Regions from separate parts of the Aliiroseovarius conchicola genome, predicted to be linked through region 2. Evidence: riboswitches for the same ligand, from Rfam matches in the RefSeq annotation. Region 2 holds a riboswitch; the other holds the start of a gene.

Region 1 (6,267 bases), on a different contig from region 2:
CACCCTTGTTCGCGGGTATAGGGTCGATCCCATTCACCCACGAGGTCCACATATGTGTGGGGCGCGTTCTTCAGCGGGTTGTTCTCTGGGTCAATCTTACCCTCTTCGATATCGCGAATTTCTTCGCGGATCGCCAACATGGCGTCGCAGAAGCGATCCAACTCGGCCTTGCACTCGGACTCGGTCGGTTCGATCATCAGGGTGCCTGCGACCGGCCAGCTCATGGTCGGCGCGTGGAACCCGTTGTCGATCAAGCGCTTGGCGATGTCATCAACGGTCACGCCTGCGCTATCCGCGTAGGGGCGGGTGTCGATGATGCACTCATGCGCGACGCGTCCGTTGTTCCCGGTGAACAGGACGTCGAACGCTCCTTTCAGACGGGCCGCGATGTAGTTGCCGTTCAGGATCGCAACCTTGGTGGCTTGGGTCAGACCGTCGCCACCCATCATCAGGACATAAGCCCAGCTGATTGGCAGGATCGAACCCGAGCCATAGGGTGCTGCGGAAACCGCCCCTTCTTCCCCAGCAAGACCATTGCCCGGCAAGTGTGGTGCCAAATGTGCTTTCACACCAATTGGACCCATGCCGGGGCCACCGCCGCCATGCGGGATGGCGAACGTCTTGTGCAGGTTCAGGTGGCTGACGTCGCCGCCGATTTCACCGAGTTTCGATACACCAACCATCGCGTTCAGGTTGGCGCCGTCGATATAGACCTGACCACCGTGATCGTGGACGATCTTGCAGACCTCGCGCACGGTGCCTTCGAAAACACCGTGGGTCGATGGATAGGTGATCATACAAGCCGCTAGTTTGTCGCCAGCAGCGGCCGCCTTTTCGCGGAAGTCATCAAGGTCGATGTCTCCGTTTTCGGCGGATTTCACCACGACGACATCCAGATCGACCATATGAGCGGACGCTGGGTTGGTACCATGCGCCGAAATCGGGATCAGGCAGACGTTGCGATCACCTTCACCATTGGCACGATGATAGGCCTGAATGGTCAAAAGCCCTGCATATTCGCCCTGCGCGCCAGAGTTCGGCTGCATCGACATATCGTCATAACCGGTGATCAGGCAGAGTTTTTCTTTCAGATCCGCGATCATTTCCGCATAGCCTTCGACCTGACTTTCAGGGGCCATCGGGTGGATGTAAGCAAACTCACGCCAGCTGACCGGCATCATTTCGGCGGCGGCGTTCAGCTTCATGGTACATGACCCAAGCGGGATCATAGCGCGATCAAGCGCCAAATCACGATCCGCCAGACGACGCATGTAGCGCATCATCTCAGTCTCGGCCCGGTTCATGTGGAAGACCGGGTGGGTGAGGTATTCTGATGTGCGCAGAATGTCATCGGGTAGGCGGTATTCATTATCGCCGTCGTCGTATGCGCGATTGATGCCGAAAGCGCGCCAGACGCCTTCGATCACAGCGGGGCGGGTGGCTTCGTCCAGTGTGATCCCAACATATTCCGTGTCAACCGGGCGCAGGTTGATGCCTTCTTCGCGGGCGGATTTCAGAACGGTGTTCTGAAGCGCGCCGACATGCACGGTGATCGTGTCAAAGAAGTGCTTGGAGGTGATGGTGAAGCCTGCATCCTCCAACCCTTTGGCCAGGCGAACGGTTTTCAGATGCACGTCCTGCGCGATGGCTTTCAGACCCTCGGGGCCATGAAACACGGCATAGAATCCGGCCATCACCGCCAGCAAAGCTTGCGCGGTACAGACGTTTGAAGTCGCCTTTTCGCGGCGGATGTGTTGTTCGCGCGTTTGCAGCGACAGGCGATAGGCTTGGTTGCCGCGCGCATCGACCGACACACCGATCAAACGGCCCGGCATGTTGCGCTTGTGCTTGTCGGCGGTCGCCATATAGGCGGCATGTGGGCCACCGAAGCCCATTGGAACACCAAAGCGCTGGGATGATCCGACAGCAATGTCGACCCCCATTGCGCCCGGCTCTTTCAAGACGGTCAGCGCCAGTGGGTCAGCCGACACGATGCCCACTGCTTTCACAGCGTGCAGAGCTGCCACTTGGTTGGTGAAATCGCGCACGCGACCGAAGGTGCCGGGGTACTGGAAGATCGCGCCGAACACGTCTTCGGGTACGAGATCGGTTTCGGGGTCGCCGATGACGATCTCAATGCCTAGAGGGGCCGCACGGGTTTTCATGACTGCGATGTTTTGTGGGTGGCAAGCCTCGTCCACAAAGAACTTGGTGGCTTTCGACTTGGCGATGCGTTGGCCCATGGTCATCGCTTCGGCGCAGGCCGTGGCCTCGTCCAGAAGCGACGCGTTGGCAATCTCGAGCCCTGTTAGGTCGGAGATCATGGTTTGGTAGTTCAGAAGCGCTTCAAGTCGGCCCTGCGAAATCTCGGGCTGGTAGGGCGTGTAAGCCGTGTACCATGCCGGATTCTCCAGAATGTTACGCTGGATCGCAGGCGGCGTAACCGTCCCGTGATAGCCTTGCCCCAACAGCGAGCGCATGACTTTGTTCTTCACAGCCACATAGCGCATTTTGTGCAGCGCTTCGCGTTCAGACAGGGCAGGCCCCCAATCCAAAGCTTCTTTCTGACGAATGCTGTCAGGGACGGTCTGACTGATCAGGTCGTCCAAATCCTTGACGCCAACGGCTTCGAACATCTCGTCCATTTCTTTGGGCGAGGGGCCGATATGGCGACGATTGGCGAAATCATAGGGTTTGTAACCGGTGGGCGTGAACGACATGGCGGTTCTCCGTTCGGGGTCAGGGCATGTTGGGTGGGCAGGGGCCATCAAAGCCCCCGCGCAATTCAGAAATCGGGAATAGTCCCGAACTTAGCCGATAAAATCTTTGTATCCGGCTTCGTCCATGTAGTCGTCCAATGGGCTGGTGTCGGACGCCTTGATCTTGAAGAACCAGGCTTCGCCCTCGGCATCTTCGTTGACCTTTGTCGGCTCATTCACGATGGCCTCGTTCACTTCGACGACTTCGCCGTCCAGTGGGCTAAGGATGTCTGATGCCGCTTTAACGCTTTCGATTACGACAATCTCGTCATCTTTCGAGACGGTGTCACCCACCTCGGGCAGCTCAACAAAAACAACGTCGCCCAATTGCTCGGCGGCGTGGGCTGTGATGCCCACGATGTAGTTGCCATCTTCTTCGCGCAGCCATTCGTGTTCTTCGGTGTACTTCATTTGGTGTCTCCTGCTGGTATTCTGGGGTCAACGTTTATAGGTGGCGGGGCGGAACGGCATGTCCGCGACCGTGACGGGCTGGCGCTTGCCGCGCACATCACCAAAAATCTTAGAGCCGGTATCGGCGTGGTCAATACTGACATAGCCCATAGACATCGGGCGCTCGATCGATGGGCCAAATGCGCCCGACGTAACTTGTCCGATCGGGGTGTCGGCATCCGCTGACGCATAAAGTTCCGTACCGGCCCGCATTGGCGCACGACCTTCGGGCAGAAGGCCCACGCGGCGGCGGCCTGCGCCGTTGTCAAACTCGGGCAGGATGCGGTCGGCACCGGGGAAGCCGCCTGCGCGGTCGCCTCCGGTTTTACGCACTTTCTGCACGGCCCATTCGAGCGCCGCTTCAACCGGTGTTGTGGTTGTGTCGATGTCGTTGCCATACAGGCAAAGGCCAGCCTCAAGCCGCAAACTGTCGCGTGCGCCTAGTCCGATCGGCTCTACGCTGTCGATTGCGATCAGGGCGCGGGCAAACGCCTCGGCGTTCGCTTCGGGGACCGAGACTTCGTAGCCATCTTCGCCGGTGTAGCCTGATCGCGAAATCCAAAGCTCTCCGAAATCGCTGTCGGTCACGGCAACGTCCATGAACTTCATATCTGCGGCCGAGGGCACGAGGCTGGACAATGCGGCCTCAGCGGCGGGACCTTGCAAGGCCAGCAGCGCGCGGTCGTCGATCACTTCGATCTCGCAATCGGTCAAATGCGCACGCATATGGGCGATGTCGGCGTCTTTGCAGGCGGCGTTTACCACAAGGAACAAATGGTCGCCGCGGTTGGCAATCATCAGATCGTCAAGAATGCCACCATCGTCATTGGTAAACAGACCATAGCGCTGGCGACCCTCGGCAAGGGCGACAACAGATTGGGGTACGATGCGTTCAAGCGACAAAGCGGGGTTGTCACCGCGCAGGATCACCTGACCCATGTGGCTGACGTCGAACAGGCCTGCGGCATCGCGGGTGTGCAGATGCTCTTTCATAACACCCAGCGGATATTGCACGGGCATCTCATAGCCAGCAAACGGCACCATCTTGGCGCCAAGCTCTACGTGAAGGTCATAAAGACCCGTCCGTTTCAGATCGTCTTGGGATGCACCCATGATCATTCCTCCATCTGTCGTCGGAATGCTATGGAAGCCATGCGCCCGACATCGTTCGAACGCTTACACGCCCAATGATGCCCCCTCTGTCCTGTGCGCCTGAGATCGTTATCCCTTCGGCGGGCACGTCAGTGCCTCTCTCCAGAGTCCTATGCGCCGCGTCGGTCCGTGGGCCTGAGAGTTTACCAGGGCGGTTGCTCCTTCGGCACCGGCTTTCGCCAGATTCTCCCGATGCGATGTCGCTAACCTAGCGTCCAAAATTGTTTGGGGCAAGAGGTTGAATACTTTTGTATGCGGTTGCAGTCTAACCCCATGCAAGACCCGTATTTTTTTGGTTATGGCTCGTTGGTGAACCGGCGGACACATGCGTATGAGAACGCCCAACCCGCGCGCGTCAACGGGTGGCGCCGCGCTTGGCGACGTTCACCTTCGCGCGACATTTGCTATCTGACTGCGGTGCCAGATCGAGACGATTATATTGAGGGCTTGATAGCGTCTGTTCCGGGTTCAGACTGGGTTGCGCTGGATGAACGCGAGCGCGCTTATGCCCGCGTACCGCTGGGGCGGGAGCTTCGTCATAACGCCGGCGACCTCGACGTCGCGATCTATGCGATTGCGCAAGGGGAGCATCATTCGCCAACAGATCAAAACCCGGTTCTTCTGAGTTATATCGACGTGGTTGTGCAGGGGTACCTGACCGAGTTTGGACTGGACGGCGCAGTTCATTTCTTCGAGACGACCGAGGGCTGGCATGCGCCAATTATTGATGACCGCGCCGCGCCCATCTATCCCCGCGCACAGGTCTTGACTGACGAGGAGTTAAGCGTCGTTGATGAAGGGCTCTCGCGACTATCTGCGGTAATTAAACAGCGAGATTAGGCGCGATTGGCGCTGGTAGGGTTGCTGTGTGGTATCGCATTGACCTTGCTCTGCCATGCGCAGCACCCTTGCCGATAGGATTAGGGCGATCCCCGCAAAAATCAAACCACCAACGGCTTGTCCAATCAGCACCCCGGGCGCGCCCCAATAGGTCGCGCCGAGCAGAACCAAGGGGATCGTTCCCAAGGTCTGGCGCCCCCAGTTCACCCATGTGGAATAGAAGGGGTGGCCGAGATTGTTGAAGCTTGCGTTGGTCACAAAGATCACTCCGTTGAAATACCAAGCCAGTGCCAATGGTCCACAGAACAGATACACCAGTTCGCGGGCGGGGCCTTCTGCATTGAAAAGGTTAGCGATGGGCGCGCGAGCTAAATACAGGATCAGGCTGATAGAGACGGTGACCACAAGGACGAAGATCATTCCGTCCCTGATCGTTCCTCGCACCCGATCTAATCGACCCGCGCCAAAGTTTTGGCCCACGATGGGCCCAATGGCACCAGACAGAGCGAAAATCACGGCAAACGAAACAGGAATCAAACGGCCGATGATCGCCATCCCGGCGACGGCGTCCTCTCCGAACTCCGCCATGGAACGGGTGACATAGGCTTGTCCAATAGGGGTTGCGAACTGAGTCAAGATCGCGGGTACGGCGATTGTCATAAGCGCGGGAAGATCCACGCGAATTTCGTCGCTTGAGGGACGGTCCAACCCGCCATGGTGTTTCATCACAGGATAGATCGAGGCGACCGCAATAGTGATGCGCGCGCAGACTGATGCGATGGCAGCCCCCGTTAGATCAAGGTCTAGGCCAAAGATCAGAATGGGATCAAGCACGGCGTTCACGACACCTCCCCAAATGGTGGCCATCATTGCCCTTCGGGGGTCGCGGTGCGCGCGTAGAATAGCGCCTCCGATCATTGCGACAATCAGGATTGGCAGGCTGGGCAGAATGATCCGAAGATATGTGGTGGCCAAATCGAGTGTCTCACCCGATGCCCCAACGAGTCCCAAGAGTTCGGGTACATAGATCCAGACAACTGCGGCAAAAATTACCCCGATGATCACG
Region 2 (6,267 bases):
AACGTACCAATCGTGGACATTACAAGTTGGATCGCAGTGACCCGGGACCAATTTCAGTTTGTCATTCACTTTCAACACACCGTTTGGATCACCTACAATGCCATGTTCATCAGAGCATTTCAGGTATTCCACATCGTCACGGCCATACACAAACGGCAGACCTGAATCGACGGATTGCGCCTTCAGACCCGCATCCACTATGGCCTTGTCAGCTTTGGAATGGCTCATCACGGTGGTTAGCAGGAACAGTGCATTTTCCCATTCACCGTCATCAATCCGCTTACCGTTCTCGTCCAGAATCCGGCCATAATCGGCGTCCATGAACGCGTAGGAGCCGCATTGGAGTTCGTTGTAAACGTTTGACGTGCTTTCAAAGTAGTATGACCCGGTACCGCCGCCGCCAACGATATCGCATTCCAAGCCATTGCTTTTCAGGCCCTGAACGGCATCTGCAACCTGTGCTATGGCAATGTCGAGTTTTTCCTTGCGATCAGAATAAAGATCCATGTGCTGCATCGCGCCCTGATAGGCTTGGATACCAGCGAATTTCAGGCCATCTGCAGCATCGATTAATTTCGCGATATTGACGACATCTTGGGTAGTGTTCACTCCACAGCGCCCCGCACCGCAGTCGATTTCGACCAGTGCTTCAATTTGCGTGCCGTTGCGAACAGCCGCGTCCGACAGGGCCTTCACATTTTCCGGGTCATCCACACAAACTAAGATGCGTGCGCCGAATTTCGGCAGTTTGGCCAAACGCTCAATCTTGGCCGGCACGGTCACCTGATTGGACACCATCACGTCTTTGATACCGCCTCGGACAAATACCTCGGCTTCGGATACCTTCTGGCAGCAAACGCCCACCGCAGCACCCAAATCCTGTTGCAGCTTCAGAACATCGACAGATTTGTGCATCTTGCCATGAGCTCGGTGGCGCATGCCGTTGGCTTTTGCGTAATCGCCCATCTTTTTAATGTTCCGCTCAAGTGCATCAAGATCAAGAATAAGGCATGGCGTCTGGATGTCGGCCTCATCCATTCCGGGCTTAGCAGGAATGTCATAGCCTACGTCAAAGTCATTGAGGTTCAGAGGTTTGTTCATTGCGGGTCTCCGTTTATGATTTAATTTGTTGGGGTCAAAGCCAGGGCAGTTTGTCTAGATCGACGTTACCGCCGGTCAGGATGATGCCGACGCGTTTGCCAGCGAAGCGGTCCTTATTCTTTAGGATGGAAGCAAACGGCACCGCACTTGAAGGCTCCATCACCACGCGCAGGTGCTTCCAGATAAGCTTCATCGCATCGATAATCTCTTGCTCTGAAACAGTCAGAATATCGGTGACGTGGTTTGATACGAAATGCCAGGTTAGGTCTTTAAGCGGAACCAACAGCCCGTCGGCAATTGTCTTGGGGGCATCATCGGCAATGATGTAACCAGCTTTGAAGCTTCGATAGGCATCATCGGCTTGCTCGGGTTCTGCCGCAATAATCTGCGTTTCGGGCGCCAGGGTCGATAGCGTTAGGCAGGTGCCCGAGATCATGCCGCCACCCCCAATCGGTGCCACAACAATATCAAGGTCGCCCGCCTGCTCAACCAGCTCCTTTGCACATGTCCCTTGTCCAGCAATTACACGCGGGTCGTTATAAGGGTGAACAAAGTCACCTCCCGTTTTTGCCTGGACCTTGGCAAAGGTTTCTTCCCGCGACGTAGTCGAGGGCTCACATTCCGTGACCAAACCGCCATAGCGACGAACCGTGTCTTTTTTGGCCTGCGGTGCCGTGTGAGGCATAACCACATTACATGGAATTCCGCGCAGCATGGCGGCATAAGATAAACACGACGCGTGATTGCCCGAAGAATGGGTCGCTACGCCTTTCTCTGCCTGCGCATCTGTTAGCCCGAACACTGCATTGCAGGCTCCGCGCACCTTGAACGCGCCGGGCTCTTGAAAGTTCTCACATTTGAAGAACAGATCAGCGCCGGATAGCTCATTCAGGTAATTTGATCTTCGGATTGGCGTTCTACGAATATGAGGCTGAATGCGCTCGTGCGCCTGCAACATGTCTTGATAGCTTGGAATGTTCATTATGCTGCCCCTTCAGTGATTACCAATTCTGATACGATGTCCGAAGTCGCCCCCGACAAGGTCCAGCCCAAATGCCCATGCCCGGTGTTATAGAAAACGCCCGGTCGGTTCCCTTTGCCCACTCGGGGCAGCATGTTTGGCATCATTGGACGCAAGCCTGCCCACGACACAAAGCTCTCTGTGCTCATGTCCGGGAAATGTCGGTGACACCATTTCAACATAGGGTCGATGCGCTTCCAGACGATGTCTTTGCTGTAACCATTGAACTCTGCTGTCCCGGCAACCCGGAAGCGGCGCTTGCCAAGGCGGCTGGTAACAAGCTTGGCATTGTCATCCAGCAGACTGGTCATCGGGGCTGCCGCTTGATTAGCCTCGTCTTCAAGATTCACGGTTATAGAGTAGCCTTTGACCGGATACACATTCAGTCGATCCCCCAACATGGCTGCAAACTTGCGAGAATGCACACCAGCGCAAACAACAACTTGGTCAAATACCTCTTTGTGCTGACCAGGAGAGGAACTGACGTTCTTGTCATCGATCCGACTAAATAATTCAATTTTTCCATGGTCACTGCGCAGCTTTTCCACAACAGTCGACAGGCGCATGTCCACCCCGCGCTTTATGCAAGCAGTTGCAAGGGCGCTGGTAAATTTATGAATGTCGCCGGTGAAATCACTTTCCGTAAAGAACCCTCCATAGACGTCGCCTTTGAGGGTGGGTTCGATCTTGCTGATCTCTTCTACTGTTACAGGGCGGCGTTCCAGACCTCCCTTCTTCAAAAGCGCAGTAACTTTTTCCGCAACTTCGAACTGCTTTTTTGTCTCGTAGAAATGCAGGATACCGGTTTCTTCATGATCAAAATCGATACTCTCCGCCCCCGCCATCTCCAATAGCTGCTTTCGTGCATCTATCGCCCACTTCACGGTCTGAAGAGTGTTGGCTTCGTAGTTCGGGATGGCACCGACGAATTCCGCCAGCCAAGAATATTTGTGCCACGACGGCTTGGGGTTCATCAGTAGGGGCGCGCCAGATGAAAACATCCACTGAACGCCCTTAATCATGGTTGGGATACTGTTCCAGACTTCCGCATTGGACGCCGATAATTGCCCACCATTAGCATAACTGGTTTCCATAGCCGGATAAGGGTTCGCCTCGAAAACAGTAACATCCGCGCCCTTTCGGGCAAGCTGATAGGCGGTCGTGATACCGGTGATACCGGCCCCGATGACGGCGACTTTGGCGTTGTCTTTCATGGCACCTCTCCTCGCGTTAGCCGCGAATATAAGTGCCCCCTCTGTCATTGGCCTGAGAGTTTCACACGACTTCAGAATGAAGCAGTGCTTACACCTTGGGCGGAGGTCCAATGACCTCACTTTCCAGAGTTCTAGTTTCTTGCGCGGTCCTGAAGCCTGAGAGTTTCCGGGGCGGTTGCTCCTTCGGCGCTACAGAATGCAGCTCTCCCGCGAATCCCTTATAGGAAACTTTTCCCGGATTGTAAACACGTTTCTATTGATTTCTATGTCACCCTAAGCATCCCGAGAAAGTGTAATGTGTAGACATTGTGGATCGAACGCGCGAGGACTGCCTACAGTCGAACGATGAGCCGTGCCCCAACTTGCAGCATTGGCATTGCGGCCATTCGTGCATGACACCTTTTTTTGTTAGCTTCAGCGTCGGGATGCCGGCAGACCCATGCCGCATCGTCGAAAGCCGGACCAATAGGCAGAAATCCCCTTCCTTCTGACCGCCCCGGCTGTCATCCTCTCACGCATGAGTACCACCACATGGACATGCAAATGCGGCCAAGTCGCGCTCACTGTTGCGCCCGAAGGCGGCACCCGCGTCGTTTGCTATTGCGATAGCTGCCGCGGCTTCGCCACGCGTCTTGGCGCCAGAGATATCCTTGATGAATGCGGCGGCTGTGATCTTTATCAGGTCGCGCCAGAGGCCGCGCAGTTCGCGAAAGGTGCGGATAAGGTCGTGTGGACGAAGATGACAGACAAAGGACCAGCTCGATGGTTCACGACATGCTGTCACACTCCGCTCGCGAACACGTTGCCGACACGCGCCATTCCGTTTCTGACGCTCCAGACTGCATACCTTTCCAAGCAAGATACGTTGCCACCGATTGAGATACGCGTGTTCCGGAAATTCGCCAAGGGCTGCGTACCAGATACAAAATATGGACAGGGCCGCCTCTTAAGGAAATTTGCCGTGCGCTCCCTCAGGTCACGGCTGTCCGGTGGCTGGCGACGAAACCCGCTTTTCGATGATGTCGGTAAGCCGATCGCCACGCATGTTTCGCTGCCGGATTGATTGCTTATGCCTATCGTCGAGGTGCCGGCATATCGGTCAACTAGAACTACCTGGTTCAGTTGCATTCCATTGTCGTTATTTTCTGTCCCCCATCATCTGCTATCAACGCTGATGATACGTCGTACTTCGGCCCATTCCGGTCACTGACCTCAGGCGTGACGATACGGCACAGCTTCACCAGAGCGGTCATTCGTCGCCAGCGCAGCATTTCAGCTTTTTAGGCCCGATGTGCGGGACAAAGCAGCAATTGATCATTGCCAACTGAATGTCTGCTTCTTTCAGTCCACCTCCAGAACGATTTTACCGGTGTAACCCTTGTCACCGAAGGCCATTTGCGCAGCGGTTATGTCCCTCAGCGCGAAGACCTCCGCGACCAGTGGTTTGATTTCGGATCGTTCGATGTGCCCTATGAGGTTGCCAAAAACCTCTGGCTCCAAAACTGTACAGCCAAATAGGCTGAGGTCTTTGAGGTAGAGTGTACGAACATCCAATTCGACCATAGGACCACCTATCGCTCCGGCCACGGTATAGCGGCCACCAGGACGCAGAACATCCAGCAGCGACGACCAACTGGACCCTGCCACCAAATCCACCACAACGTCGATGTTACCTACTCCTAATTCGGTGACCAGATCGGCGTCACGAGGCAATGTCCGTTCCGCACCAAGATCGATCAAAGTGTCCATCTTGGCGGGGCTGGTGATTGCAATCACCTTTGCTCCACGTGCACGAGCCAATTGCACTGTGGCCGAACCTACCCCGCCTGATGCACCAGTTACCAAAACAGTCTCGCCTTCCCGAAGGTTGGCGCGGGTAAGCATGTTTTCTGCGGTGGAGTAGGAACAGGGGAACGAAGCCAGTTCAATATCGGTAAGATCGCTTTTGATCGCATGAGCATGGCGGGTGTCGACCCGTGCATATTGGGCAAACCCCCCATCACATTCCGATCCGAAGTACCAAGGCGGGGTTAGCTCGACACCATCAGCAACGCGAAGGCAAGGTTCGATCAGAACCCTCTCGCCGACACGACTTTCAGCGACTCCAGACCCAACGGCTACAATCACGCCACACACATCCGCACCTTGAATGCGTGGAAACTCCAAAGGCTTGCCAGACCAAGTAGCATCCGCATCCTCGGCATCGCCCTTAGAATACCAGGCGGTACGAGTATTGATGTCGGTGTTGTTCACCCCTGCGGCACCCACGCGGACAATCACATCGTTTGCGCCCGGGTTTGGGACTGGTAGGTCATTGCGCCATTCGAGCATTTCAGGGCCACCATGGCCGATCAAAACAGCGCCACACATCAAGTTGGGAAGGGCCATGATGGTCTCCAGTAGAACGTTTCCTCTACTTGCGTGAGTAGAGGGACTACTCTACTTCGTCAAGCATGAACGAAATGACGAACAAGATCGCAAGCGGATTGGAACGTGCTTTTGCTGCGCAGGGGTTCGCCGAACCCAGCGTCGAAGACTTGCGCGACGCCGCGGGTGTCAGTTTACGCACCCTGTACAAATATGCCCCGTCTCGTGACGCTATGATTCGATTGGCGCTAGAACATCGGCATCAACGGTATCTGATCCATGTATTTGGCGACCCCGCCGGATCATCGCTGCAGAGCATGAGCATGACCCTCGACCGCGTAGCGGACTGGATGCGGATAGAGGCAAGCCACGGTTGCTTGTTCCACGCAGCGGTTGCCTCAGCCCCAAATGACCCGCACCTTCGCATGTTGTTGGAACAGCACAAGGCGGAGGTTTCACAGATGACGGTTGCAATGGCAGGAACCGATGTGAGCACCAGCGATTTGATGGTAATTATTGAGGGATTGACCCAATCTTGGCCATTATCCAAGGAAGCAGCATTAA

The links. A riboswitch is a leader RNA that binds a small molecule or an ion and turns the genes downstream of it on or off. The one in region 2 is predicted to bind glycine.
Region 1: linked by a shared signal. The riboswitch ahead of gcvT (glycine cleavage system aminomethyltransferase GcvT) and the one ahead of V6N04_RS12740 (D-amino acid dehydrogenase) in region 2 are both predicted to bind glycine.

The regions. Positions count from the first base shown of each region.
Region 1 is NZ_JBGEHL010000001.1:367,021-373,287, reverse strand. Features, by position in the region: gene gcvP (aminomethyl-transferring glycine dehydrogenase) at 1-2,720, opposite strand, end outside; gene gcvH (glycine cleavage system protein GcvH) at 2,811-3,170, opposite strand; gene gcvT (glycine cleavage system aminomethyltransferase GcvT) at 3,198-4,322, opposite strand; glycine riboswitch at 4,475-4,563, opposite strand; gene V6N04_RS01815 (gamma-glutamylcyclotransferase family protein) at 4,635-5,201, shown strand; gene V6N04_RS01810 (MATE family efflux transporter) at 5,172-6,267, opposite strand, start outside.
Region 2 is NZ_JBGEHL010000007.1:60,328-66,594, reverse strand. Features, by position in the region: gene bhcC (3-hydroxy-D-aspartate aldolase BhcC) at 1-1,101, opposite strand, end outside; gene bhcB (beta-hydroxyaspartate dehydratase BhcB) at 1,136-2,083, opposite strand; gene V6N04_RS12740 (D-amino acid dehydrogenase) at 2,083-3,336, opposite strand; glycine riboswitch at 3,368-3,470, opposite strand; glycine riboswitch at 3,471-3,556, opposite strand; gene V6N04_RS12735 (DUF6151 family protein) at 3,854-4,399, shown strand; gene V6N04_RS12730 (alcohol dehydrogenase family protein) at 4,678-5,724, opposite strand; gene V6N04_RS12725 (TetR/AcrR family transcriptional regulator) at 5,799-6,267, shown strand, end outside.